3 regions of the Micromonospora sp. NPDC048835 genome follow, and region 3 is predicted to be linked to each of the others. Evidence: riboswitches for the same ligand, from Rfam matches in the RefSeq annotation. Region 3 holds a riboswitch; each other region holds the start of a gene.
What was found. Region 3 has a riboswitch for S-adenosylmethionine ahead of AB0C15_RS07795 (ABC transporter substrate-binding protein). Riboswitches for the same ligand answer to the same signal wherever they lie in the genome.
Positions count from the first base shown of each region.

Region 1 (9,474 bases), on a different contig from region 3:
CACTGCGCCGGCGCGTCGCCGTGCTGCTAGATGGCTGGAGATCATCTGTCGATCCTCACCCATTGAGGTGTCCCACCGCTGCCTGGCCCCCGCCGCAGCGCTGGTGTAGACCTGCCGTCGGCTGATCGAGGCATGCAGAGCTGCCCCGGATCCAGGGCGTTGACACCCTGCCCCTGGCCGGCTGGCGTGCCGTCCCGGTCCGCCTTTGGAGCTGAATCGTTCAGGGCATCGCTCGCAGGCAGCACGGGGCCGACCCGGCCCGCAAACGACCCGCCGAGGCCCGTCTCACGGTGCCAGGCACTGTCCGTCTTGGTCGGCCGGGCGTCCGCAACGGCCGGTCCCGGCGAGCCTGGTGTCGCACCAGACCCGGGTACGCACGGACTGCCGGTCCTCCTCGCTGAGCGTCGTCTCGCCGAAGTCGATGGCGAGCACATGGCCGAGGAAGTGGCGCAGCGCCATGGTCAGCGCCGCCGCGTCGTCGACCCGGTGCAGGGTGGTCGGCAGGTGGATGATCCAGTGCGGTTCGGTCACCGGGACCACCGGCTGTTCGGGGCCGCCGAGGTGTGCCGACAGTCGGTGTGCCCGCGACTGCCACTGCCGCAGACCCTGCCGGATGCGTTCAGCCTCGGTGTTGGCGGTGGTGAGATCGCGGGTGAGCCGTTCCAGTTCGTCGGCGACAAGGGCGAGGTAGGTGGTGGCGCGGACGTGCTGGGGAAGCAGGCGCCGCATGGCCTGGTAGATCAATTTGTACCGAGCAGGAGGGTCGCGCCGATCTTGCGTTTTCGGTAGTCGATATAGGCGGGATGCCCTCTATGTCAGGACAGAAAATGCAAGATCGCGGGGATGTGGCACTCGACCTTGTCGATCAAGGAGTCTTGGTGCCTGATTTGCTCATCTTGAGGATTATTTGTCACCCACCACAACTCCATGATCGACGAGCAGGAAGCGCAAGATCGCGGAGATCGGGCGGGGTGGGGTGGGGTGGGGTGGTGAAACGTCATGCCATTTTCAGGGTGGATTTTCCCACCAGCAAGGAACTTATGTTCTTCGATGCGTTCGTCCTCCACGATTAACGGGACCTATTCGCTCTCTTCGATGGAGGTTCGATGAACGTCTCTCGGCTCGGCGGGCCGATCCTGTCCCTGTTCCGCATCGTGATCGGCCTGCTGTTCACGCTGCACGGCCTGTCCTCGGTGTTCGGGTTGTTCGGCGGCAACCCGATGACTGGCAAGGCGGTGCCGTTCGGCACCTGGCCCGGTTGGTGGGCCGCCCTGATCCAACTGGTCTGCGGCGTACTTGTGCTGGTCGGGCTCTTCACCCGACCCGCCGCGCTCCTCGCCTCCGGCTCGATGGCGTACGCCTACTTCGTGGTGCACCAGCCGGACGCTCTCCTGCCGCTGCACAACGGAGGCGAGCGGGCGGCGCTCTTCTGCTGGGCGTTCCTGCTGGTCGCGGCCCTCGGTCCGGGTGCCTGGGCGCTCGACACTCTGCTCGCCCGGCGGCGCGCCGGCTCCACCTCCACCTCGACATCGGCTTCGGCTTCGGCGGCTGAGCCCGATTCGGTGCCTGTCTGACCGCATCCCCGCCCGTCCGCCGAAGCCTCGACGAGGCGGCTTCGGCGGACGGGCGGCGGCTTTCGCCTGATGTCGTAGACGATTCAGCTCCAAAGGACGTGTCAGTGGCAAGTTCCACCAGCCCGCCGACAGGGAAGCGCTGCCGGTTGAGCCGACAGGGAAGCGCTGCCGGTTGAGCCGACAGGGAAGCGCTGCCGGTTGAGCCGACAGGGAAGCGCTGCCGGTTGAGCCGACAGGGAAGCGCCGCCGGTTGAGCCGACAGGGGCCGCGCTGCCGGTTGAGCCGCCAGCGGCCGCGCTGCCGGTTGAGCCGCCAGCGGCCGCGCTGCCGGTCGAGCAGGCAGGCGGGCGGTGCAGCGTGCGGACCGCGGCCGGCGGGCCGGCGGGCGGGCGGGCGGAGCGCTCAGGCCGGCGGGCGCTGGCTGAGGACCGCGTCCAGCAGGCCGGGGTAGAGCTTGTCCACCTCGTCCCGGCGGAGCCGGACCAGTCGGCTGGTGCCGGCGGCTCTGGTCCGGGTCAGGCCCGCCTCGCGCAGCACCTTGAGGTGGTGACTGCGGGTCGCCTTGGAGACGCCGAAGTCGAGGCTGCCGCAGGCGGCCTCGCCGCCCTCGGCGAGTGCCCGGACGATCTGTAGCCGCACGTCGTCGGCGAGTGCGGCCAACACGCTGGTGACCGGGACGACGGTCAGGTCGGGCTCATGCGGCTCCATGTGACCAGTGTAACCCTTGTTCGACAATGATCGAACAACGCCTTATGGTCGGTGTCGTTGGTTCGACGATACTCGAACATTGGAGTTGCCGATGCGATCCCGCGCCACTGCGTACCCCCTGGTCGCCGTGCTCGGCTGGGGCGTCATGTTCCCGATCCTGGCCAGCGCGCTCCACCGGATCGACCCACTCAACCTGACCACCGCGCGCTACCTGCTGGCCGCCGTCGTTCTGGTCGCCATCCTGCTGATTCGCGAGGGGGCCGGCGCGCTGCGGCACGGTGGTCGGGCGGGGGAGGTCGTGGTGCTCGGAGTGGTCGGCTTCGCCGGCTTCAACCTGCTCACCAACCTGGCACTCGAACACGCCGCCCCGCAGCAGATCTCTCTCTTCGTGGCCACCACTCCGGTGATCACCCAGCTCGTCCGCTGGGCCCGCGACGGCGTACGCCCGAAGCCGCTCCTGCTGGCGCTCTCCCTGGTGGCGCTCCTCGGAGTCGGCTTGGTGATCACGCGCGGCAGCCTGGCCGGACTCGGCCAGTTCGGCCTGGGCGGCCTGATGATGATCGGCGCGGTGCTGGGCTGGGGCATCTACACCCACGGTGCGAGCCGGTTCGGTGAGTGGTCCCCGCTGCGCTTCACCACCCTGACCGCGCTCGCCGGCACGGCGGCCATGCTCGTCCTGAGCATCGGCGCCGACGCGGTCGGTTGGCAGCACGCGCCGGCCGCCGCCGACCTCGTGGCGGTCGCCCCGCAGTTGGCGTACGCCGTGCTGGTGGGCGCCGTGATCGCGGTCCTGGCCTGGAACACCGGTGTGCAGCGACTCGGCGCCGCCAACGCCGCGCTGTTCATGAACCTCGTTCCGGTGACCACCTTCGCGGTGCAGATCGCCCGCGGCTACCGCCCGGAGCCCGTCGAGCTGGTCGGGGCTGCCATCACGATCGCCGCCCTGATCGCCGCGAACCTCGCCGCCCGACCCCGGACCCCTTCGCTGCCCCGGCCGAGCGCGGTGACGGACCCGATCGCGGTGACCGACCCGGTTGCGGTGAGTGCGCGCTGACCCACTGACTGGGATCGGCGGTAGCACGGGGCGACAGCGTTGTCCTAGACTCGACGGCACAACTGCATACCTCATCCAGAGGGGCTGAGGGATACGGCCCGACGACGCCCCGGCAACCACCCCGCGCGCTCACCGCTGAGCGACCCGCGGGGCAGGTGCCAATTCCGTCCCCGCCGCACCGTGCGATGCGGGGAAAGATGAGAGGACTCTCGACATGACGTCGACGCTCGTCGCCTCCGGCATCGACACCGCTGCCAGCCCCGCCCGCGCCCTGGTCTGCCGTGCCTGCTCGGCCCGCTACCCGCTCGCCGCCCAGCACGCCTGTTACGAGTGTTTCGGCCCGCTTGAGGTCGACTACGACGCCGCCGCACTGGCCGCCGTCACCCGTGAGCAGATCGAGGCCGGCCCGAACAACATCTGGCGGTACGCCGCGCTGCTCCCCGCAGGTCAGGACCCGGCCAGCCGGGTCACCCTCGACCCGGGGCTGACCCCCCTGGTGGCGGCCCCGCACCTCGCCGCCGAGCTGGGCATCACCGCGCCGCTCTGGGTCAAGGACGACAGCGCCAACCCCACCCACTCGTTCAAGGACCGGGTTGTCTCGGTGGCGCTCACCGCCGCCAAGGCGCTCGGCTTCACCCGGTTCGCCTGCGCGTCGACAGGCAACCTGGCCAATTCGGTGGCCGCCCACGCGGCCCGGGCCGGGGTGCCCTCGGTGGTCTTCATCCCCAGCGACCTGGAGCAGGGCAAGGTCATCACCACCGCCGTCTACGGCGGCGAACTGGTCGCCATCGACGGCTCGTACGACGACGTCAACCGGCTCTGCGGTGAGCTGGTGGAGACCGACGAGTTCGAGGACACCGCGTTCGTCAACGTGAACGTCCGGCCGTACTACGCGGAGGGCTCCAAGACCCTCGGCTACGAGGTGGCCGAGCAGCTCGGCTGGCGGATCCCGGCGCAGGTGGTCATCCCGATGGCCAGCGGCGAGCTGCTCACCAAGATCGACAAGGCGTTCTCCGAGCTGGTGGAGGTCGGCCTGGTCGAGGCGCCGGCCGGTGGTTGGAAGGTCTTCGGCGCGCAGTCCGCCGGCTGCAACCCGATCGCCACCGCCCTGCACGCCGAGACCGACACGATCGTCCCGGTCAAGCCGACCGGCATCGCCAAGTCGCTGAACATCGGCGACCCGGCGGCCGGTCTCTACGCCCTGGAAGCGGTCCGTCGCACCGGCGGCTGGATGGAGTACGTCGACGACGACGAGATCCGTGCGGGCATCCGTGACCTGGCCCGCACCACCGGGGTCTTCGCCGAGACCGCGGGCGGGGTGACCGTGGCCGTGCTGCGCAAGCTTGTCGAGTCCGGTCGGCTGGACCCGACCGCCGAGACCGTCGTGTTCAACACCGGCGAAGGTCTGAAGACCATCGACGCGGTCGCCGGCCAGGTTGGGCCGACCCACCACATCAAGCCCTCGCTGCGCGCCGCCCGGGACGCCGGCCTCCTCGGCTGAATCCACCGGGTGACTGGATTTTCGCTGTGAGTGTGGAAAAACCGCCGCTACGGACTTGACGGCAGGAACCGGACGGCGCAAGATGCTCCGTGCGGGAGGGCATTTCGCCGAAGACTTTTGAAGTTCTTGCGACCCAACGCCGGAGGCGTTGTGCGAGTGTCCCTCCCGACCACGTCCGATCGGGCCAGCGAATAATTCGCTGGCCCGATCGCTTTTGTCCGGTGCACGCTCAAGGGCATGAGCATCACGATCGCGTCGTTCGACGGCGCCGACCGGGCTTCCATTGACGCGGCGTACCGGATCGGATCGGCCGCCAACGGCGTCGATCTGCCGGACTTCCCACCCTTCTGCCGACGCCGCTTCGAGGCGCTGTTCCACACGCCCATGCCCGGTGACAGGTCGCTCTGGGCGTTGGCCCGACTGGACGGTGTGCCGGCCGGCTACCTCCAGCTCGACCTGCCGCAGCTCGACAACCCCGACAACGCCACCGCCGACCTGACGGTCCACCCCGAGCTGCGGCGTCGCGGCGTCGGTCGGGCCCTGCACGAGTACGGGGTGCGCCTGCTCCGCGAGCACGGCCGCAAGCGGGTCGTGGCGATGGCGGTCTCCGCCCTGCCCGACGGGCCGGACCGCAGCGGGGCGGGCGACGCCTTCGCCGCCGCGATCGGCGCCCAGCCCGCTTTGGCCGAGGTGCGTCGCCGACTCGACGTCGCAAAGATCGACCGGGTGGCGTTGCGGGCGGCGCTCGCCGAGGCGCGGCCGCACGCCGAGGGATACCACTCCGTCTGCTGGCAGGGGACAACCCCACCGGAGTACGTCGCCGACATCGCCTACCTGGACGGCCGGCTGATGATGGACGCCCCCATGGGTGACGTGCAGTGGGAGCCGGAGCAGGTCGACGCCGAGCGCATCCGCGGCAACGAACGGGCGCTTGACGCCCGGGGCCGGCGCCGATACCACCTCGGGATGCGGCACGAAGCGACCGGCCGGATTGTCGCCTGGACGTTGCTGGACGTGGGTGCCTCCGCCGACTGGCACGCGTTCCAGCAGATCACCATCGTCGACCCCGCCCACCGTGGGCACCGGCTCGGTCTCATCGCCAAGGCGGAGAACCTGCACCACCTGCTCACCCACGAGCCGGCGGTCCAGGTGATCGACACCTTCAACGCGGCAAGCAACAGCTACATGGTGGCGATCAACGAGCGGCTCGGCTTCCGCCCGGTGGACGCCTGGACCGACTGGCAGCTCGCCCTCTGACCCGGCCGGTCATTTCGCTGTCCGTGCCAGGCGTTCGACCAGCTCGCCGATCGCGGCGTGAAATTCGTCGTCCGGCGTGAACCCGTGGCCCTGCACCGGTGGGGGCACGGTGTCGGTCGGTGGGATGAGGAGGCCCTTCGGATCCCGTACCCGACGGTCGACCCGGGCGGCCGGGTCGTCGGGTCCGTTGACGAGCGGGACGAACACCGCCCCCCCACCGCGTCGGTGTACCGCCACAGGTTGATCCAACGCCAGGCCAGCCGGCGCCCGACCTCGCGCAACATCTCGTCGCTGACGTACGCCGGGAAGATCCGCCGGTAGTGGTTGCCCAGCGGGGCTCCGTAGGTGAGCAGTGCCACTCGCTGGCGGCACTCTTCGGAGAGTTGAAGGACCGTCACCGCCGCGAGCACGCTGCCGTGACTCTGCCCGGACAGCACGACCGCGTGCCCGTCGGCGGTGAGCTGCCCGATCCGACGGCTCAGCTCAGGGACCGCCCGCTCGACGTAGCACGGTGGGGCGAGTGGGTGCGCGGCACGCGGCCAGAACGTAGCCAGTTCCCAGAGCACCCCGACCAGCCGGATCGCGCCGGATCGGTAGGCGACCAACCCCAGCACGGCGAGGACTGTCGCGAACAGCCCGATCAGCAGGGCGCCCAGATCAGTCACGAAGATCACCGGGCGGGCCAGCGGCTCGCCGCCGAGTCGCAGCGCAAGCGCCCCCGGGCCGGGACCGATCACCGAGAGTCCAGCCGCCGCGAGGGTGAGCAGTGCCAACACCACGTACGCGGTGGCCAGCAGCGGTCCGAGCCGTTCCGTCAACCCGGCACGCACGATCGCGTCGCGGACGGCCCGGACTCGTACGGAGGCGGCCCGGGAGGCTTCCGGGTAGTCCCGCTGGACCAGGTCCTCGGCCTCTCGGCGGCGGCGATTCCGGCCGATCCGGGGTATGAGCAGGGCCGTCACGACCACCAGGAGCGTGGCGAGGGTGAAGCCGAGGGTTACCCAGCGGTAGGCGATCGGCGGTGACAACGGTGGCGCACCGGGCGGCAGCGGCCGTGCCGGCGTGGGGCTGGAACCACGATCCAGATACTCGGCGAGCCCGTAGGTAAGGCCCGAGTCGTAGGCGACGCCCAACCCGATGGCGACGGTTATCAGCACCGGCGCGCCCAGCCCGGCCAGCAGGGCGAGGGGCCGGGGAAGGGAACGGCGCTGCACCACGACCACCAGGCCGAGCATCGCGAGCAGCACCACCTGACCGGCGAACAGCCCGGCGACCGCCGTGCCGTACCCCGGCAACATCCCCTCGGCGGTCCACCGCGGCCGTGGGGCCGATGCGTACGCCAGGGTGAGTGCGGTGAGCGTGATGGCCGTCCAGCGGATCGTTCGCGAGCTGCGCTGGTCGCTGTCTCCGCGCCGCTCGATCGCCGGTCGGCAGAGCAGCACCACCGAGCCCGCGAGCAGCGCCACGTCCGCGACCAGCAGCAGCCAGCCCGGCAGGGCGGCGTCGTGCGGCGCCAAGGCCAGCAGCAGGGTGAGGTCGAGCGTACCCAGCGCCACCGCGACGTGCACCGAGCGCAGCCGGCGCAGCAGCGAGCGGGTGTCCCAGAAGGCGTGCGCGTCGAGCCGGTCCGCACCCACCCCCGGCGCGTGGTCGCTGTCCTCGGGAAGCTGCCAGGTCCGTGCACCGAGCCGCCAGATCAGGACGATCGCGATGATCGGTGGTACGGCCAGCAGCGCGAGCCGCTGACCGGGCGGCACGTCGCCCAGCCAGGAGACCTCCCGCCGCCCCTCCAGGCATCTCGGATAGGCCGCGCACTGCCAGGCGATCAGGTCGAGGGACACCCCGACGGCGGAGAGTACGTACATCGCGGTCATCGTCGCCGCCAACAGCCGGCACAGCGCCCGCGCGGCGCGGCCGCCGCGTCCGGTGACCGGCAGCATCCAGACCGCGATGTTGCTGAGCATGAAGGGCAGGAGCAGAACAAGGGAGAACGTCCGGGTGGCAGTGCCACCGGTCAGCCGACTCCAGCGGTACGCCTCAGGCATCACACCGTTGCGGTCGGCAGGGGCGCCGTAGCCCGGCCGCGGCCGGTAGAAGCCGGCGTTGTCGTCTCCCGCGACCCGCGCGACGATCGGTCGGTCGAGGATCCCCTCGGGCCCCTTGTTGGCCACCCCGTGCACCCGGATCTCGGTGATCCTCACCCGGTGCCCTCCCCTGGCCGACTTCCGAAGGCCCGCGGATACCCGCTACCGCCGCGAGCAACCCCTACCGTCGGCCATTGGCGCTTCTGCTCCGGAACTCGGCTGCGGCATGATTGCGGGCATGACGGAGACCCCGCATCCCCTGTACGACAGGCACGCCGACACCCTCAACCGTGCGCTGACCGCGATCACGGAGCGGGGCTACTGGTCCGCCTATCCGGAATCCCCAAGCCCCCGGGTGTACGGCGAGACCGCCGCCGCCGACGGTAAGGCCGCCTTCGAGGCGTACCTCGGTGGTGATTTTCCGCTCGACCAGCCCGGCGCGGGCGCTCGGGTCGCCACCGAGACGAGCCCGTTCGGGGTCGAGTTGGCGGTGCGGTACCCGCACGCCGGCACCGACGAGCTGGTCGACGCCGCCACCGCCGCGCTGCCGGCGTGGCGGGACGCCGGCCCGCAGGCCCGGGTGGGCGTCTGCCTGGAGATCCTCGACCGGCTGCACAAGAACATCTTCGAGCTGGCAAACGCGGTGCAGTTCACCAGCGGGCAGGCGTTCGTGATGGCCTTCCAGGCCGGTGGCGCGCACGCGTTGGACCGGGCGTTGGAAGCGCTGGCGTACGCGTACGCCGAGATGACCCGGCACCCGGGCACTGCGGGCTGGGAGAAGGCCGCCGGCAAGGGTGACCCGCTGCGGATGACCAAGACGTTCCACGTGGTGCCCCGTGGGGTGGCGCTCGTCATCGGCTGCAACACCTTCCCGACCTGGAACTCGTACCCCGGGTTGTTCGCCTCGCTCGTCACCGGCAACCCGGTGATCGTCAAGCCGCACCCGCGCGCGGTGCTGCCGCTGGCCATCACCGTGAAGTACGCCCGGGAGGTGCTCGCCGAGGCCGGGTTCGATCCGAACCTGATCATGCTGGCGGCCGAGGCGCCCGGCGAGAAGCTCGCCAGCGACCTGGCCCTGCACCGCTCCATCAGGATCGTCGACTTCACCGGTTCCACCGAGTACGGCGACTGGTTGGAGACCCACGCCCGGCAGGCGTCGGTCTTCACCGAGAAGGCCGGCCTGAACACCGTCGTCGTCGACTCCACCGACGACTTCGCCGGCATGTGCCGCAATCTCGGTTTCACGCTGACCCTCTACAGCGGGCAGATGTGCACCACCTCGCAGAACATCCTCAT
Region 1 covers NZ_JBEZGM010000008.1:72,972-82,445, reverse strand. Annotated here, with positions in the region: gene AB0C15_RS12105 (DUF4232 domain-containing protein) at 1-45, opposite strand, end outside; gene AB0C15_RS12100 (hypothetical protein) at 286-540, opposite strand; gene AB0C15_RS12095 (DoxX family protein) at 1,107-1,574, shown strand; gene AB0C15_RS12090 (metalloregulator ArsR/SmtB family transcription factor) at 1,977-2,282, opposite strand; gene AB0C15_RS12085 (DMT family transporter) at 2,374-3,336, shown strand; SAM riboswitch class I at 3,405-3,540, shown strand; gene thrC (threonine synthase) at 3,551-4,837, shown strand; gene AB0C15_RS12075 (GNAT family N-acetyltransferase) at 5,075-6,094, shown strand; gene AB0C15_RS12070 (hypothetical protein) at 6,019-8,295, opposite strand; gene paaN (phenylacetic acid degradation protein PaaN) at 8,417-9,474, shown strand, end outside.
Region 1: another riboswitch for S-adenosylmethionine. It lies ahead of thrC (threonine synthase); the one in region 3 lies ahead of AB0C15_RS07795 (ABC transporter substrate-binding protein).

Region 2 (9,474 bases), on a different contig from region 3:
GATCCGCCTGGTCACCGCGTTCGCCGTGGACCAGGGCCGGATCACCGCCATCTACAACCAGCTCAACCCGGAGAAGCTGACCGACCTGCCGCCGCTCGACGGCGACGACGGCTGGCCACCACGCTGGTGACGCGGCCCTAACGGGCGTGCGGCGTCAGACCACCAGGGCCAACCACTTGCGGTACGCGGTGGCGAACGGCTCGGTGCCGTCGCCCAGGGCCCCGAACAGCCGCTGGGCCGCGGCCTCCGCCTCGGCCACCACGTCGTCCGGGTAGCCGAACCGGGCCCGGTGCTCGGCGAACTCGTCCTCGTCGAGCAGCTCCACCAGGCCGGTGGCCCGACGCCTGACGACGTCCAGGTCCAGGTCGATCAGGTGGACGGTGTCGTCGGACTCCCAGCGGGCCGGCGTCGTGATGTCGCAGTAGACCTCGCTGGTGCGCGGCGGTGGGTTGAACATGGCCGTCCACCAGGCCCGATGGGGCACCAGCAGCACGAATGGGATCTTCTCCACCGAGGGTCGGCCGTGGTAGACCGACTCGGTGCCCTCGGGCACGCCGAGCCAGATGCCGAGATCGTCCTCGGTGAGCCGGCGGGCCGGGTAGTCGCGGTGGGCGCTGCCGTCGTACTTGCGGTAGATCACGCGGACCATGTCGCTCGGCATGATTCGCACCCTAACCGATACTGCCCAACACGTCGTAGCGCGGCCGTAACCGGACGGGGTCGTCCAGCCGACCCGTCCGGTCGACGGCACGCCACGCGGCGGATGGGCGCGGTCGGTGTCGGCGGCGCCGGGTACCGTCGCACGGTGACTCCGCCCCGCACCGCCACCGGTTCCGCCACCCCGTCGGCCCGCGCGAAGGGCCGGCGGCGGGGTGCCCGGCCCAGCGGCACGGAGCTGCTTGCGGCGGCGGTCGGCGCGGTGCCCGGCGGCGCGGAACGCCCCGGCCAGCTACAGATGACCACGGCGATCGAGGAGTGCGTGGCCGGCGGCGAGCACCTGCTCGTGCAGGCGGGCACCGGCACCGGCAAGTCACTGGCGTACCTCGCGCCGGCGCTCACAGTGGACGGCCCGGTGGTGGTCTCCACCGCCACCCTGGCGTTGCAGTCCCAGCTCGTCGACCACGACCTGCCCCGGCTCGCCGACGCGGTAGAGCCGGTGCTCGGCCGTCGCCCCACCTTCGCCGTGCTCAAGGGCCGCCACCACTACCTCTGCCTCGCCCGCCTGGACAACTCCACCGAGGAGGAGCCGGAGGACACCCTCTTCGACGCCCCTGCGGCACGTCCCGGCGGCGGCACGAAGTGGCTCGGTGAGGCGGGCCGGTTGGGCAAGCAGGTCGAGCGGCTGCGCGACTGGGCCGAGAAGACCGCCACCGGCGACCGGGACGAGCTGGACCCAGGCGTCGACGACCAGGCCTGGCGGCTGGTGTCGATGCCGGCCCGCGAGTGCGTCGGCGCGACCCGGTGCCCGTTCGGGCAGGAGTGCTTCGCCGAGGCGTCCCGGGCCCGCGCCCGGGAGGCCGACATCGTGGTGACAAACCACAGCCTGCTCGCTGTCGACATGCTCGCCGACCGGCACATCGTGCCCCCGCACAAGCTGCTCATCGTCGACGAGGCGCACGAGCTGGCCGACCGGGTCTCCTCCGCCGCGCAGGCCGAGCTGGTGCCGGAGCTGATCGACCGGACCACCCGGCGGGCCCGCACGCTGCTGCGCCCGGAGACCGCCGAGGCGCTCACCGCCGCCGGCGACGCGCTCGCGGTCGGGCTGGCCGAGGCGCCGGCCGGGCGGATCACCGCAGGATTGCCGACACCGCTGCGGGAGGCGTGCACCCTGCTCGACGCCGCGACCCGCACCGCCCTCGACGCGATCGGCGACATCAAGGCCGACGACCCCGACCCGGTCCGCAAGCAGCAGGCCAAGGCCGCCCTGGACGAACTCTCCACCACCACGCAGCGGTTGCTGGAGGAGGCCGACCACGACGTGGCCTGGGTGGAGAAGAACGACAGCGGCAGCCGCCGGGCGCTCGTCGTCGCGCCGCTCTCGGTCGCCGGCACCCTCGCCACCCACCTGTACGACGAACGCACAGTCGTCGCCACCTCGGCGACCCTGGCGCTCGGCGGCCGGTTCGACACTGTCGCCCGCGCTCTCGGGCTGGACGCGCCACCACCCGCCCCGCCCACCCCCGCCTCGGCCGCGCTGGCCGCCCGCACCGGCCCGGGTCGCCCGGCCGCCGAGACGCCGGGCCGTCGCCTCGCCGGCGACGTCACCCCGAACGCCGTCGTACCGGCCACCGAGGGCCCCGGGTGGCGGTCACTCGACGTCGGCTCGCCGTTCGACTACGCCCGGCAGGGCATCCTGTACGTCGCCGCGCACCTCCCCCGCCCCAGCGTCTCCGGGCTGCCCGAGGCTGCCGGAGAGGAGTTGCTCGGGCTGGTCGAAGCGCTCGGTGGTCGTACTCTCGGGCTCTTCTCCTCCCGGCGGGCCGCGCAGCAGGCGGCGGAGCTGTTGCGGGCGCGGACCGACCTCCCGGTGCTGCTTCAGGGCGAGGAGGCGTTGCCGCTGCTGGTACGTCGCTTCCGTGAGGAGCGCGCGAGCTGCCTGTTCGGGGTGATGTCGCTCTGGCAGGGGGTGGACGTGCCTGGCGACGCCTGCCAGCTCGTCGTCATCGACCGGCTGCCGTTCCCCCGCCCGGACGAACCGCTGGCGGCCGCCCGCGCCGCTGCTGTCGACGCCGGTGGCGGCTCCGGCTTCGCGGCGGTCAGCGTGCCGATCGCGGCGGTACGGCTGGCGCAGGGCGTGGGCCGGCTGATCCGGGCGACCGGCGACAAGGGTGTGGTCGCGGTGCTCGACTCACGGCTGGAGACGGCCCGCGGTTACGGGCCGTTCCTGCGCCGGTCGCTGCCCCCGTTCTGGTACACGACGCGCCCCGAGGTGGCCCGCGGCGCCCTGGAACGCCTCGCCAAATCCTGACGCCCACCTCCGCCGGCCCGTCGCACCGCGCGCCGCGCCGGCTAGGGGGCCTGGGAGGCGACGACCACGGCGTCGGGTGGGGTGTCCGGGACCCGTCGGGCGGCAAGCCGGCGGATCGCGGTGTTCAGCACCGCGATGAGCGGCACGGAGACCAGCGCGCCGGTGATGCCGGCGAGTACGACACCGGCGGCGATACCGATGATCACCGCGAGCGGGTGCAGTGCGACCGCCCGGCCCATGATCAGCGGTTGCAGGATGTGACCCTCCACCTGCTGCACCACGATCACCGCGGCGAGGATGATCAACGCGGTGACCGGGCCGCTGTCGACCAGGGCCACCAACACCGCCACGCCGCCGGAGAGCGCCGCACCGACGATCGGGATGAACGCGCCGAGGAAGACCAACGCGGCAAGCGGGAAGGCGAACGGGATGTCGAAGGCGACCAGGAAGATGCCGATGCCGACCGCGTCGATGAAGGCGACGAGCACTGTCGCGCGGACGTAGGCGACGAGCGTCTGCCAGGAGGCGCGGCCCGCGTCGTCGACCTTCCACCTGGCGGCCACCGGCAGCAGCCGGACCAGGAAACGCCAGATCCGGTTGCCGTCCCGCAGGAAGAAGAACGTCGCGAAGAGGACCAGCAGCGTGCCGGTCAGCACCTCGGCAAGCGTCGCGGCGGTGCTCAGCGCGCCGCTGGTGAACCTCGAGGTGTTGTTGTTGATCCAGGCCTGCGCCTCGTCGATGTAGCGGTCGAGCTGGGTGTCGGAGAGGTGCAGCGGGCCGGTCTTCAACCAGTTCTGGATCTGCCGGACGCCCTCCGACGACTTCTCACTCAGCTCCGGTACGCCGCGGATGAACTCGTTGACCACGAACGTCAGGGTGCCGATCACCGCGGCCAGGCCGCCGACAAGCACCACCGCCGTCGCCAGCGACCGGGGGAACCGGACCCGCAGCAGCCAGCCGACAGCCGGCGCGAGCAACGCGGAGAGCAGCAGCGCGATGGCCAGCGGAATGATCACGATCTTGATCGTGCCGACGATCCGCAGCAGCGCCCAGGCCACGACGCCGATCACGATCAGTCGCCAACACCACGCGGCGGCGATCCGCAGCCCGTGCGGAACGTCGGCGTCGTCCCGACTGGATGTGGAGCTGTGCAGGTCCACCGGAGGTTCCGCGCCGTAGACCGTGGCGCTCGACGGCGCGGTCGGCCCCGGCACAGCCGGCGAAGCGACCCGGGCACCCTCCGACACGTCGCTCAGCGCGTCGGACGACGGGCCCTCGTCGACGCGCACCGCCTCCTGTCGTGACTGGTAGGCGCGGCGAAGCCGCCCGCGTACCCGCTCGAAGCGGCTCAAGCGCACCTCCTGGCAGAAGACCCCGGCCCGCCAACGGCGACAGGTCGGACAGCATACGTCCGTTCCCGACACCGTAGGGCAGTTCAGCCACACATTGCCCCGAGCACCTCCGGCGTAACCACCGGCGGGCCACCGTCGGCCACACGGTAGCGTCTGCGGCGTGACCGTCGACAACGATCTCGACGCCGGCCTGCCGATCCGCCTGCTGCACGACCGCGTGCTGGTGCGGATGGAGGGCAGCGAGGGCGAACGCCGCTCCACCGCCGGCATCGTCATTCCGGCGACCGCCGCCGTCGGCAAGCGCCTCGCCTGGGCCACCGCGGTCGGGGTCGGGCCGAACGTCCGCGCCATCGTCTCCGGCGACCGGGTGCTCTTCGACCCGGACGACCGCTCCGAAGTCGAGCTGCACGGCCGCGGTTACGTACTGCTGCGGGAGCGGGACGTACACGCCGTGGCCGCCGAGCGGATCGAGAACGACTCGACCGGCCTCTACCTCTGACGCACCTCCCCCGGCCACCGGGCCCCGTCGCGCACCGTTTGCCCGGCCGCACGACGGGAAGCCATCCGGCGACCGTGGCCCTGGGGAGGGACGATGCCGGTATTCGTGAAGAAGCTGTTGACCTGGGGCAGTGTCGCGTTCCTGATCTACTTCATGGCCTTCCGGCCGGACGGTGCCGCGCAGATGTTCAGGGCCATCGGAGCCGCGCTCATCGCGATGTTCCAGGGCCTAGGTGACTTCCTCACCTCACTGATGACCTGACACCAAGCCCCGCAAGCCCCACCACAGCAAGCCCCACCAGGCGCGCCACGCCACGCCAGGCGCGCCACGCCACGCCACGCGCGCCACGCCACGCCACGCGCGCCACGCCACGCCACGCGCGCCACGCTTCGTCGATCATGGAGTTGTGGTGGGTGACAAAGTTCATGGGTAAGGACAAACCAGGCACCACAACTCCTTGATCGACGACGATCAGCGGCGATCTTGCACTTTCTGTCCCGACATACGGGGCGTTTGAGGCCTTTCGACGACAGGAACTGCAAGATCGGCGCCGACGGGGCGGGGCGCGGGGTCGCCACGCCTGGCCCTTGGTCGCGGGGTCAGGGGTGGGTTGGCGGCCAGGGGGGTGCTGAGCGCGGGCCTGGCCAGCCGGGCGGGGCGTAGCCCAGCGGAGCCGGGGCGGGGGCCAGCACCACCGGGATCGGCACCACCGGCTCGTCCGGGGCGTCCACCGGGCGCTGCGTACCGTCCGGGAAGCGCAGGTGGTAGCGGCTGCCGTCCCAGACCCCCGCCGGGGCCTGTGGGTCCCGACCGACGAAGAACGTCCGGTACGCGCTGATCGCGTCCAGCAGTTCGCGCTCCTCGCGGGCGGTCCGCTCCTGGTCGGCTGGTTTGCGGTCCAGGCCGCGCAGCGCCCCGTCGCGTAGCAGGGCCAGCCGGGTGGCGGCGGACTGGTAACCGCGCATCGCCCGTACCCCGGCGTCGCCGGCGACCCGACGCGCCCAACTGCGGGCGGCGTGCCGCCGGCCGAGACTGCTGAGGGCGGCGACCTCGGGCGGGCTGAGCCAGCCGGCGCGGACATAGTCCGGCAGGACCCGCTCGGTGAGCCGCCCCTCCCAGGCGCGCAGCCACAGCGCCAGCCCGACGGTGCCGAAGAAGACCGGCACCATGAGGCCCAGGAAGCCGTACAGCATGATCACGGCTTCGCCGGTGGCCTGGGTCAGCGTGGGCAGCAGGTTCCACGTGCCGTGCAGCATCATCGCCAGCAGCAGGCCGGCGATCGGGGCGAGCACCCGGATGCGTCGGTCGGCCGTCCGGGAGGCGATGCCCAGCCCCACACCCGTCATCGAGGTGAAGAGGGGATGGGCGAACCCGAACAGCAGGATCCGCAGGATGAAGATCGCGATGACCTGCTGGATACCGGTGGCGGGGCCGTAGCGGTCGGCACCTGACGCGTAACCCAACCCGCCGAGGTAGAGGATGTTCTCCACCATCGCGAAGCCGACCGCGGAGAGCCCGCAGTAGACCAGGCCGTCGGTGATTCCGGACCACTCGCGGCGGCGGAACACCAGCAGCAGGATCGGGCCGAGTGCCTTGGTCAACTCTTCGATGAACGGCGCCACCAGCACCCCGGTGAGCGCGGACGGCAGACCCCAGTCGTCGAACTGGTTGGCCGCGAAGTCGTTCACCTTGAGCGAGGCGGCGGTGGAGACGAACGCCCCCCAGGCGAAACAGAAGATCAGGTACTTCAGCGGTTCCGGTTCGTAGCGGTCCAGCCAGAGGAAGCAGGCGACGAGCACCGGCACCGGCAGGATGGCGGCGACCACCCCGATCAGCAGGGCCTGCGCACCGAGCGACTGCCCGAGTGTGAAGACCATGAACACGGCGCACGCGGCGATGAGCAGCACCACCCCGGCCAGCACCAGGAACCGCCGCCAGCCCAGCCGGCGCAGCGGCATCCGGGGCGTCTCGCCCGTGGGCGGGGCGGCGGGCGCGGGCGGAACGGCGGACGCGGGCGGAACGCCAGGCGACGCCGGCAGCGGCCCACCGGACGGAACGGCAGGCGACGCTGGCAGCGGCCCACCGGGCGGGGCGTCGGGCGACGGCGGCAGCGGTGTACCGGGCGGGGTGTCGGCCATGCGGTCAGCGTAGCCATCCGCCGCCGGCTGGTTCGGTCGCATCGGTAGCCGCTATGCTGCCGGCAGGTCACGAGCGCCAGCGTCAAGCCCCGGCTTGCTGGCCGGCAACCCTCGTCGAGTTCGCGGTGGGGTGCCCCGGGTGATGACCGGGCCCAGCCCGATCGGCGTGCTGGGCAAGCGCGGACCCCGTCCCGATGCCGCACCCGGGGTCCCTGACCCCGGAGGTTCCGGCGTGTCCGTCTCTGTCGTACCCGCACCGTCACGTCTGCCCACCGTGCCGTCGGCGGCGTCCGCCCCGCTCGACGTCCTGGGCGTACCCGGTGAGATCAACCTGGACTACGCGGCAAGTGCGCCGTGCGCGCGGGCCGCCGCCGACGCGGTGGCCGAGCTGCTGCCCTGGTACGCGAGTGTGCACCGCGGCGCCGGAGCGCTGTCGCGGCGCTGCACCCTCGCGTACGAGCAGGCGCGCCAGACGATCGGTGACTTCTTCGGGGCTCGCGCCGACGATCACGTGATCTTCACCCGCAACACGACCGATGCGCTCAACCTGTTGGCGCGGGCCGTGCCGGCCGGCACGACGGTGGTCACGTTCGCCGGTGAGCACCACGCGAATCTGCTGCCCTGGCCCCGTGGGTCGGTGCGGTTGCCGGTGCCCGTCGACCCGGACGGGGCGGTACGCGATCTCGCCGCCGCCCTCGCCGAGCTGCGTCGGGGCAGCAGCCCGGCGCTGCCGGTGCTGGTGGCGGTGACCGGCGCGAGCAACGTGACGGGTGAGCGGTGGCCGGTCGCCGAGCTGGCGCGGGTGGCCCACCGGCACGGCGCCCGGATCGTGCTCGACGCCGCGCAGCTCGCCCCGCACGCCCCGGTCGACCTGCTCGCGCTCGACGTCGACTACCTGGCCGTGTCCGGCCACAAGTTGTACGCGCCGTTCGGCGCGGGTGTGCTGATCGGTCGGGGGGACTGGCTTGACGCCGCTCCGCCGTACCTGGCCGGTGGTGGGGCCACCAGCCATGTCGGGCCGGCCACCCACGACGTGACCTGGGCGACCGGTCCGGCGCGACACGAGGGCGGCACGCCGAACCTGCTCGGCGCGGTCGCACTGGCGGCGGTGTGCGCGGCGCTCGACGACGCGGACCAGGCCGCTCTTGTCGCCCACGAGCAGGCCCTGCTGGACCGGCTGCGGACCGGCATCGCCGCTCTGCCGCACGTCGTGGAGCTGAGCACGTTCGGCCCGGACGCGCCCCGGGTCGGCATCGTGTCGTTCGTGGTCGCCGGATGGGACTCCGCCGAGGTGGCCACCCGGCTCGCCGCCGAGCACCACATCGGCGTACGGGACGGGTTGTTCTGTGCCCACCCGCTGGCCCGGCGTCTGCTCGGCGAGGCGGCGGGGCGTACCGGCCGGCGGGACCTGCCGCCCACCGCGCTGCGGGCCAGCATCGGGCTGGGCAGCACGGCCGATGAGGTGGACCGGCTACTCGGGGCGCTTGCCGAGTTGGGCTGAGGCCGGGTCGGCGGGGGCCTCGGTCAGCCGACGGGCGGGGCGGTGGGCGGCTTCGGCGCCGCACCTGGCTCGACGGGCTCACCGACCGGGCGTTCCTGCTCCCCGAAGGCGGTGCGGATCCACCGGTTCGCCTCCTCCTGCTCGATCCCGGAGGCGACCAGCAGGTCGCTCGCGGTCGTCCGGACCTGGGCGATCACCACGCTGCCGGAGAAGCCCACCCCGTCGCCGTACGCGCGGCCGGCCTCGCTGACCGCCCGCAGCGACCGCTCCCGGGCCTTCTCCGGCTCCTCACCGGCGGCGAACTCGTGCTTGAGCAGCCGGACCGACTCGGCGAGGTGCCCGATCGCGTCCGGCATCGGATCGGGCACCGGCTCCTCGTCCTCGACGAGCGTCACGGACCGGCGGATCAGCGTGCCGCTGTTGCGCATCGCCCGGTCGATCGGGTCGGCCGCCTCCGCGTAGTGGGTCAGCTCGTCGCGCCGGTGCCAGCGGGCCGGGGAGAGGGTCGCCGTCTCCTTCGCCCCCTCGATCGCCTCGCCGAGCGTGGCGAGTTCCTCCTTGTTGTCGCGCAGCCTCTCCAGCGCGCCCTGGATGGTGGCGCGGTCCCGGTTGCGCAGCCCGTCAGCGGTGGCGTCGAGTTGGGCGGCCAGCAGGTCCAGGGCGGGCCGAGCCGCCCGGTTGATCACCCGCAGTGGGTTCAGCGGCAGCAACACCGCCGTGACCAGCAGCGCGACCCCACCACCGAGGAACGCGTCGACGAATCGGGGGATCTCGAGGTTCTGGGTCGACGGGCTCAGCGTCACGATCAGCACCGCGGTGGCCGCCGCCTGGATGACGATCGCGACGCTCGCTCCGGCGAAGATGGTGAGCAGGATCGCCACCGTGACCACCAGGCCGAGCTGCCACGCCCCGGTGCCGAGCAGATAGATCAGCAGGTCGCCGACGGCCACCCCGACCCCCACGCCGACGATCAACTCCACGGTCCGGCGGAACCGCTGCCCCACCGACGCGGCCAG
Region 2 covers NZ_JBEZGM010000008.1:49,194-58,667, forward strand. Annotated here, with positions in the region: gene sigJ (RNA polymerase sigma factor SigJ) at 1-130, shown strand, start outside; gene AB0C15_RS11965 (DUF402 domain-containing protein) at 155-661, opposite strand; gene AB0C15_RS11970 (ATP-dependent DNA helicase) at 764-2,968, shown strand; gene AB0C15_RS11975 (AI-2E family transporter) at 3,010-4,320, opposite strand; gene AB0C15_RS11980 (co-chaperone GroES) at 4,481-4,819, shown strand; gene AB0C15_RS11985 (hypothetical protein) at 4,913-5,080, shown strand; gene AB0C15_RS11990 (PrsW family intramembrane metalloprotease) at 5,419-6,999, opposite strand; SAM riboswitch class IV at 7,023-7,143, shown strand; gene AB0C15_RS11995 (aminotransferase class V-fold PLP-dependent enzyme) at 7,223-8,458, shown strand; gene AB0C15_RS12000 (FUSC family protein) at 8,482-9,474, opposite strand, start outside.
Region 2: another riboswitch for S-adenosylmethionine. It lies ahead of AB0C15_RS11995 (aminotransferase class V-fold PLP-dependent enzyme); the one in region 3 lies ahead of AB0C15_RS07795 (ABC transporter substrate-binding protein).

Region 3 (9,474 bases):
AGTGGGGTGGTCACCGTCGGCCCGGTGGCCGGGCACCTCGCGGATCTGGCCGCCGCTCTGGGCCGCGACGAGGAGGCCGCCGCGCACCGTCGTGCCGCCCGGGTGCTCACCGCGCGCGTACGCGCCGACGACCCGACCTGAGCGGGATCACGTCCGGGCCACCAACGACTTGCCGGTTTACGCCGGAACCCGACGCCGGGTGCGGTCAGATGGAACCACCGGCGTGTCCACCGTCGGCCGTGGTCCGAGGGGGTACGCGTGGAGGCGCTCGTCCTGATCGTGGCGCTCGGCGTCACCGTCCTCGTCGGCACCACGCTCGGCGGTCGGTACCGGGTCGCCCCGCCGGTCCTGCTCATCGCGTTGGGCGTGCTGCTCGGGCTCATGCCGCCGCTGTCCGAGGTCACCCTGGAACCCGACCTGGTTCTGCTGATCTTCCTGCCGGCGATCCTGTACCGGGAGAGCCTCACCATCAGCCTGCGGGAGATCCGGGCCAACCTGCCGGTGATCGGGTTGCTCGCCGTGGTGTTGGTGGTGCTCACCATGGTCACGGTCTCCTACGCCGCGCAGGCGTTCGGGGTGAACCCCGCTGCGGCCTGGGTGCTCGGCGCGGTCCTCGCGCCGACCGACGCCGCCGCCGTCACCGGCCTGGCCAAGCGGCTGCCTCGGAAGCTGCTCACCACCCTGCACGCGGAGAGTCTGATCAACGACGGCACCGCGCTCGTGGTCTTCGCGGTCGCCGTCGGCCTGCTCAGTCAGAGCGCCAGGCCGGGAGTGCTGGGCATCGGCGAGGAGTTCGTGGGGGCCAGCGTCGGCGGCGTGGTCGCCGGTCTGCTGGTGGGGGGCGCCGTGGTGCTGGTCCGCAAGCGGCTCGACGACCCGCTGCGCGAGGGCGCGCTCAGCGTGCTGACACCGTTCGGCGCCTTCCTGCTCGCCGACTCGGTGCACGCCAGCGGCGTGCTGGCGGTGGTGGTCGCCGGCCTGGTGCTCGCCTACGCCGGCCCACGGGTGATCCGTGCCCGGTCCCGGGTGCTGGCGTACGCGTTCTGGGACCTGAGCACGTTCCTGATCAACGGCGGACTGTTCGTCCTGCTCGGCACCCAGATACCCCGGGCGGTCCGGGGCATCAGCAGCACGTCGCCGCAGCGGGCGCTGCTGATCGTGCTCGTGGTGACCCTGGTCGTGATCGGCACCCGCCTGCTCTTCGTCTACCTCACCGCGCAGTCGGCGCGGCTGCGGCGCCGTCGCATCATGGATCCCAGCCAGGGGCCGTCGAGTTGGCGGGTGGGGACCGTCGCGGGCTGGTCCGGGTTCCGCGGTGCGGTGTCGCTCGCCGCAGCCCTGGCCGTGCCGACGGTCATGGTCGACGGTCGACCGGTGGTCGAACGCGACCTGATCATCTTCGTCACCGCGCTGGTGATCGTCCTGATCATGCTCCTGCAGGGCACCACCCTGCCGTTGGTGGTGCGCTGGGCCGGGCTCCAGGGCGACCCGGAGCGGGTCGACGAGGCCCGCAACGCCCGGCGGCGGGCCACCGAGGTCGGCCTGGCCGCTCTTCCCCGGGTCGCCGCGGAGGTGGGCGCCCAGGACGACTCGGTGCGTCGGCTGGAGGCCGAGTACCGGCGGCACCTGGAGGACCTCGACGACAGCGGCGCGAACACCGCCGAGGAGCGCCGGCTGGAACGCCGACTGCGCCTGGGCGTCCTGGCCCACAAGAGACGGGAGGTCACCCGACTGCGCGACAACCGGGAGATCGACGACCTGGTGCTGCAGGAACTCCAGTCCGCGCTGGACAACGAGGAGATCCGGCTGCTGGGACGCGGTCCCACCGAGTGACCGGCGGCGACCGTCCGAGCGGCGTGGCTCAGAGCACCTGGTCGAGGAACCGGCGCAGTCGCGCAGACTCGGCCCGCTCGAAGATCGCCTCGGGTGGGCCCTGCTCCAGCACGACGCCCCGGTCCATGAAGGCGACGGTGTCGGCGACCTGCCGGGCGAAGCCCATCTCGTGGGTCACCACCACCATGGTCATGCCGGCGGCGGCCAGGTCGGCCATCACCCCGAGGACGCCCTTGACCAGCTCCGGGTCGAGCGCCGAGGTCGCCTCGTCGAAGAGCATCACCTCGGGCCGCAGCGCCAACGCGCGGGCGATCGCCACCCGTTGCTGCTGACCGCCGGAGAGCTGCGCCGGTCGGGAGTTCGCCTTGCCGGCAAGCCCCACCAGCTCCAACTGGGCCCGGGCGACGGCGTCCGCCTCGTCCGCGCCGAGTTTGCGCAGTCGGCGCAGCGCCAGCGTGACGTTGCGCAGCACGCTCATGTGCGGGAAGAGGTTGAACTGCTGGAACACCATGCCCACCCGCTGCCGCAGCGCGTCCGGGTCGTCGCCGAGCACGCTGCGCCCGTCCAACAGCACGTCACCCCGGTCCGGCTCGATCAGCCGGTTGATGGTGCGCAGCAGGGTGGACTTGCCCGACCCGGACGGGCCGATGACGCAGGCCGTGGTGCCGCGCGGCACCGAGAGGTCGGCCCCGCGCAGCACCCGGTTCGGTCCGAAGGCGAGGTGCACATCGCGGACGTCGAGGCTGACCGAGGTGGTGGTGTCGGTGGTCATCGTCGGCTCCCTTCGGTGGCGGTCAGCAGGTCCTCGTCGTCCTCGTCGTTCGGCGCGGCGACCGGGCGACCGTTGCGCAGCCGCCCGTCGATCCAGTTGACGACGTGCGTCAGCGGAACGGTCAACGCCAGGTAGAACAGACCCGCCAACAGCAGCGCCGACTCGTTTCCGGTGGCTGCGGCGTAGTCCTGCCCGATCCGGAACAGCTCCCGCTGGCTGGCCACCAGACCGAGGAAGTAGACCAGGCTCGAGTCCTTGATCAGGGCGATGAGCTGGTTCACCCAGGCCGGCAGCACCCGCCGGATGCCCTGCGGGATGATCACCAGCCGCATCGCGTCGGCCCACGGGAAGCCGAGCGCGCGGGCCCCCTCCAACTGGGCGGCCTCCACCGACTGGATGCCCGAGCGGAAGATCTCCCCGATGTACGCGGCGGCGATGAGCGACAGCGCCAGGATGCCCAGCGGGTAGGGGTCCGGCCCCCACACCTGCATGCCCAGCGGGGCCAGCCCGACGCCGATCAACAGGATCGTCGCCGCGGCCGGCAGCCCTCGGAACACGTCGGTGTAGACCCGTGCGGGCCAGCGCAACCAGCGGCTGCGGGAGGTTCCGGCGACGGCCAGCAGCAGCCCCAGCACCGAGCCGAGCAGGGCGGCGGAGACCGCCAGGATCAGCGTGTTGGGCAGCCCGACGGTCAGCATCTCGGGCAGCGCCTCGCGCATCGCGTCGGCGTCGAAGAACGTCTCCCACAGGGTGCTCAACGGATCCATCGGTCGCCCCTCCTACCGCCCCGCTCGCTCGTCACCGATTCAGGACGCGGCCGACGCGGACGCCGACGGCGCCACCGCGACCGCGCCGCTGCCCGGCTTGAAGTCCGCCGGGATCGGCCGGCCCGGGTAGTACTGCGCCTGCAACCGGGTCCAGGTGCCGTCGGCGATGACCTCGTCCAGGGCCCTGTTCAGCGCCTCGCGCAGCTTGTCGTTCCCCTTGGCCACCGCGTACGCGGTCGGCGCCGGGCTGAGCTGCTTGGCCGCCACGGTGATCTTGCCCTTGCTGTCGGCGGCCGACTTCTCGCCGATCTCCGCCGGGGCGATCCACGCGTCGGCGGTGCCCGCCTTGAGCTGGTTGATCGCGCCGTTGTAGTCCGGCACCCGCACCGGGTTGAGCTGCTTGCCGGTGGCGTAGTCGTCCTGGACGGTGCCCTGCACCACCACGACCCGCTTGCCGGCGAGCTGCTCGAAGCCGGTGATCGGCGAGCCGGCCGGGACGTCCAGGCCGAAGTAGCCGAAGTCGTAGCCGTTGCCGAAGTCGACAGTCTTCTTGCGGGCCTCAGTGATGGTGATCGAGGAGCTGCCGACGTCGAACTTGCGGTTGTTGACCTGGCTGAGCAGCGCGGAGAAGTCGGTGCCGACGAACTCGACCTTGAGGGAGAGCTTGCGGGCCACGGCGGTGAGCAGGTCGTTGTCGAAGCCGGTGAACCTGCCGTCCTCGAGGTAGACGTTCGGCGGGGCGTCGGTGAGCGTTCCGGCGCGCAGCACACCCGGCTGGGCCAGCCCGTACGGGTTGGCGGTGGCGTCGGACGAGCTGTCGTCGCCGCAGGCGGTGAGGGCGGTGGCGGCGAGGATCGTGGCCGCGCCCAGGGCGGCGGCACGGGTCAGGGCAGGAAGGAATCGCACGGGTGTCTCCGAAGGGTGGTGTCTCGGCGCGCACGGGCGTACGCCACCGACGGCGCGCCCGAGGGGCGTACCGGTGGGAAGGTGTTCCGGAAGGGAAGTGCTAGCGCGTGGTGCCGCGACGACAGGCGGCGCTGCACATTCGCATCATGTCCACGTGCCGTCGCCGGGTCAGTGCGGGCGAGGGTCGACCGGTGCGGGCGTCCGCGACGTCGGTCGGTGGGGTGGTGCTGAGGATGCGCATGGTTCTCCCGGGTCTGTGCTGACCTGGGTGCCAGGCCACGCTTGCACCGACGTCGTGCCGGTGCCTGGTCTTCACCCGGGGCACCCCACCGCGGAGGAGGGTTGCCGGCCAGCGAGCCGGGGCTTCGCGCTGGCGCTCATGACCTGCGCCGAGGCTAGCAGCAGCCACCTGTGGTGCGTCCAGTCGTTATGACCACCCTCACCGTCCGCGTGGAGCGGCCCGTCCGCAGGTCAGCCGGCGTGCACGTGCGGTCGACGGCCCGGGTCGGGCTCGTGGCGGCGCAGGATCTCCCGGGTCACCGAGGCGATGGCGCCCTGCCCGAACGCCAGGTAGCGCAGGAGGTTGCGGGTCGGGCCACCCTCGGACCACTCGAAGTAGATGTGTGGGCGCCGACGGCTGCGGTCGCGGATCTCCAGTAGCAGGGCGGCGAGCGCGGTGGGCACCGAGGAACTGGCCAGGCTGAGCACCGGGAAGCGGTCGGCGGCCATGCTGCCGCGCACCAGCAGCTCGGTCTCGAAGTCGGACGGGTCGGTGACCGTGACCTCGACGAAGATGACGTCGCTGTCGTCCGGGAAGTCGTTGTCGGCCATGGTCTGCGCCAGCTTGGCGCGGTACTCCGCCTCGTCGCTCCGGTCGGGTTCGTGCGCCACGAGGCGGATCCGTCGCCCGGCGCGTTCGTCGATCATCCGGGCCGCGGCCGGGTCCAGTTCGACGTGGTCGACGCGCAGCTCGTACGCCCGCATCAACCGGGACAGCACCGACACCAGGATGATCGCGCCGATGAAACAGGCTGCGATCTTGACACCGTCCGGACGTTCCACCACGTTCGCCGACGTGGTGTAGACGAAGATCACCGCGATGACGCCGAACGCGATGGTGCGGCCGCGCTGACGCTGCCGGCGCGCCGCGAGCGTCACCGCCGTCGCCGCCGAGGTGATCAACACCAGCACCCCGGTGGCGTACGCGCCGCCCTGCGCGTCCACGCTGGCCTCGAAGACGACCGTGATCAGGAAGGCCACGCCGGTGAAGACCAGCACCAACGGTCGGACGGCCCGTGCCCAGGTCGGTGCCATGCCGTAGCGGGGCAGGTAGCGCGGCACGAGGTTGAGCAGACCCGCCATCGCCGACGCGCCCGCGAACCAGAGGATTCCGATCGTGGACAGGTCGTAGACGGTGCCGAACACCTCACCGAGGTGGGCGTGCGCCAGGTACGCCAGCGCCCGACCGTTCGCCGGACCGCCCGGCTGGAAGGCCTCCGGCGGAATGAGCACGGTGGTCGTCACACTGCTGGTGATCAGAAAGACGCTCATGATCAGCGCTGCGGTGGTGAGCAGCCGACGCGCGCCACGGATCCGGCCCAGCGGTCGTGCCTCCGAGTCCTGCGGCTCACCCCGGATGCTCGGCATGACCGCCACCCCGGTCTCGAAGCCGGACAGGCCCAACGCCAGCTTCGGGAAGACCAGCAGCGACAACCCGACCACCAACCATGGATCGCCGTGCCCGGTGGTCAGCATGGTGGTCCAGTCGCCGACCGCGTGGGGATGCGTCGCCACCCGCCAGAGCGAGTCGACCACCACCACCGCGTTCAACGTCAGGTAGACCGCGACCAGGACGACGGCGATCCCGATGGCCTCGGTGAATCCCTTCAGGAACACCGCGCCCAGCAACGCCACGAGCAGCAGCGTGACAAGCACCTCGTGGCCCTTGAGCCCGCTCGGCCAGAACGGGTTCTCGTCGATGTGCGCGGTCGCGTCGGCGGCCGAGAGAGTGATGGTGATGATGAAGTCGGTGGCCACGAAACCGAGCAGCACCAGCACCAGCAACTTGCCCGGCCAATAGCTCAGCAGACGGACGAGCATCGCGATGGAACCCTCGCCGTGCGGGCTCTCCACCGCCACCCGTCGGTAGACCGGCAGCGCCCCCAGCAGGGTCACCAGCACCAGCACCAGCGTCGCCACCGGCGAGAGCGCCCCGGCGGCCAGCGCGGCGATGCCCGGCTGGTAACCCAGTGTGGAGAAGTAGTCGACCCCGGTCAGGCACATCACCTTCCACCACCGGTGGTGCCGGCGCTCCGGCGGGCGCCCGTGCGGCCCCGGGTGCTGGACGGCCTGGTCCGAGCCGGCGTCGAACAACCATTCCCGCAACCGGCTGGCGCGTCTGTCGACAGTCACCGGCGCGTCCCCCGTCATCCCGCCCGCGGTCACCGTGAGTATCCGCCCGTCGGGCTGTCCCCGTCCGCCGGTGCGCGGAACCCGACCGACGACGCGGCGGGTTTCGGGCCCGGGACAGGGGGGAAGCAGCGCCCCCGGGTTGGCGGGCGCGCGCCGGACCGGAGGGCACCGGGGGAGGGACAGGGCATGGTCGGCGGCCGTCGCTTCCGCCCGGGTGACGGCTTCGGCCGCCAACTCGACGAGTACGAGACGAGGGTCGGCGAGCCGCCGCCCCCGCAGTCGCCGGCAACCGCTCCGCAGGGCGGTCTGGTGGACAGCGCGGTCTACCTCCGGGGGCACCGGTTCGCCTCGCCGCCCGGCCTGGCCGAGACGTACCGCTGCCTCCAGGAGCAGGACGGCGCGATGGCCTGGATCGGGTTGTACCGGCCCGACATCGACCAGATCACCTCGCTGGCCCGGGAGTTCCGGCTGCACGACCTGGCCGTCGAGGACGCGATCAACGCTCACCAGCGGCCCAAGCTGGAGCGGTACGGGCACACCCTGTTCGTGGTGTTGCGCGCCGCCCGCTACGACGACCTCCGGGAGGAGGTCGAGTTCTCCGAGCTGCACCTGTTCATCGGGCCAGGGTTCGTGGTGACCGTCCGACACGGTGAGGCGCCGGACCTGGCCGCGGTACGGCGGCGGATGGAGACCGAGGCGCAGATGCTCGCGCGGGGGCCGGAGGCGGTCCTGTACGCGATCCTCGACCAGGTCGTCGACGGGTACGCGCCGGTGGTGGCCGGACTGGAGAACGACATCGACGAGATCGAGACCCAGGTGTTCGGGGGCGACCCGAACGCCAGCCGCCGCATCTACGGCCTCAGCCGCGAGGTCATCCAGTTCCAGCGGGCCGCCCGACCCCTGCTCAGCGTGCTCGGCGCGCTTGCCGACGGCAGCGCCGGCGCCGACGAGGAACTGCGCCGCTACCTACGCGACGTGACCGACCACCTCACCCAGGTGGTGGAGCGGGTGGACGGTTTCCGGCACCTGTTGCAGAACATCCTCACCGTCAACGCCACCCTCGTCTCGCAGCAGCAGAACGAGGAGATGCGTAGCCTCACCGCGGCCAGCTACAGCCAGAACGAGGAGCTGAAGAAGGTCTCCTCCTGGGCGGCGATCCTCTTCGCTCCCACGCTCATCGGCACCGTGTACGGCATGAACTTCGTCCACATGCCCGAGCTGAACTGGCGCTTCGGCTACCTCTTCGCGCTGCTGTTGATGCTGCTGGTCTGCGGCACCCTCTACCTGATCTTCAAGCGGCGCGGCTGGCTGTGAGCCGCGTGGCCGGGACTCACTCGATGCCGCGCAGGATGTGCCGTTCGTCCTCGACGTCGTCGTCGCCGGCACTGATCCGACCGAGCAGTACGGCTGCCGCCCAGATCGTCAGTGGGGTGGCCGCCCCGGTCATCCCGCCGCCGGTCCGGTCGTCCCGGGTCTGGCTCCGCTCCGCACGCGGTGGCCTGCGCTGAGCCTGCATGGGCCCTGCCTCTCCTCGTCGAAACCGCCGTGGGCGGCGCGGGGCGGACCCACGCCACCGGCCGGGCAGACCACCTCTGAGCAGCCCACCACCGGTACGGCAGCCACTCGAACCTTCCCACGCCCGGCCGCATCCGCACCGCTTGTTTTCGGGTTTCCGACTGTCGCCCGCCAAACCGGACATTACGCATCGACGGTCGAGTCACGGTCAAGGCAGCGGCTCGGCGATGCCCCGCGCGGGAAGTCGAGCCGCAGCGGGGCGGCCACCACAGTTCCCCGCAACGCCTCCGCGCCGGCTGAAGCCTCCCCTCACCCGCATCGGGTGAACCGCGCTCACCCCGGCCCGGGTGATCCTGCGGGGAGCCGTGGGGAGGGGGCCTGATGGGCACGACGGCCGAGCAGTACCTGCAACAGTTGGACGCCGGTCGGCGTCCCAACCTGCCGGAGACCACCGCGGGGACGCTGCGGCTGGACGTCCGCGACGACGGCAGCACCGAACACTGGTACCTGACCGTCTCCGACCAGCAGGTCCAGGTGGCGCGGTCGGCCGACGACGCCGATCTGGTGGTCCGCGCGGACCGGTGGGTGTTCGACCAGATGGTCGACGGTCAACTGCACCCCGGGGCGGCTCTGCTGCGCAACGACCTCACCCTCCAGGGCGACATGCGGCTGCTGATGGTGCTTAGGCGGATCTTCGCGGGGCCGAGCGGCGCCCGCCACCCGCGGGACCTGGGCCGGGCCGCCCTGGCCGCCCAGGGCCGAAGCTCGACGGACGCTCGGGAGGATCGGTCGTGAAGCAGGAGTTGCTGCACGTGATCGCCGGCAACGTGTTCGCGATCAGCGACGCCCAGGGTGACATCCAGGCCGACCCGAAGTCTCCGGTCGGCCTCTTCGCGTACGACACCCGCTTCCTGTCGCACTGGGTGCTCAGGGTCGACGGCGAACGGATCAACGCTCTCTCCCGCGACGACATGACGTACTTCGAAACCCGGTACTTCCTGGTCCCCGGCGCGGCCAGCCACTACGTCGACGCCGACGTGTCGATCATCCGCCACCGCTCCATCCACGACTGTCTGCACGAGAACATCACCGTGCTCAACCACTCGTCGGAGCCCGCGGACTTCGAGATACGGGTGGAGATGGCGAACGACTTCACCGACATCGCCGAGATCGGGCACCTCCGTCAGCGGGCCGTCGAGGTCGTCGCGGACTCGGCGAACCAGCAGTTGGTGCTGCGGTACCAACGGCAGCGGTTCGTCCGCCAGACCA
Region 3 covers NZ_JBEZGM010000004.1:275,890-285,363, reverse strand. Annotated here, with positions in the region: gene AB0C15_RS07815 (BTAD domain-containing putative transcriptional regulator) at 1-141, shown strand, start outside; gene AB0C15_RS07810 (Na+/H+ antiporter) at 259-1,833, shown strand; gene AB0C15_RS07805 (amino acid ABC transporter ATP-binding protein) at 1,862-2,605, opposite strand; gene AB0C15_RS07800 (amino acid ABC transporter permease) at 2,602-3,372, opposite strand; gene AB0C15_RS07795 (ABC transporter substrate-binding protein) at 3,412-4,278, opposite strand; SAM riboswitch class IV at 4,552-4,663, opposite strand; gene AB0C15_RS07790 (amino acid transporter) at 4,750-6,690, opposite strand; gene corA (magnesium/cobalt transporter CorA) at 6,877-8,004, shown strand; gene AB0C15_RS07780 (hypothetical protein) at 8,021-8,206, opposite strand; gene AB0C15_RS07775 (SCP2 sterol-binding domain-containing protein) at 8,587-9,000, shown strand; gene AB0C15_RS07770 (glycogen debranching N-terminal domain-containing protein) at 8,997-9,474, shown strand, end outside.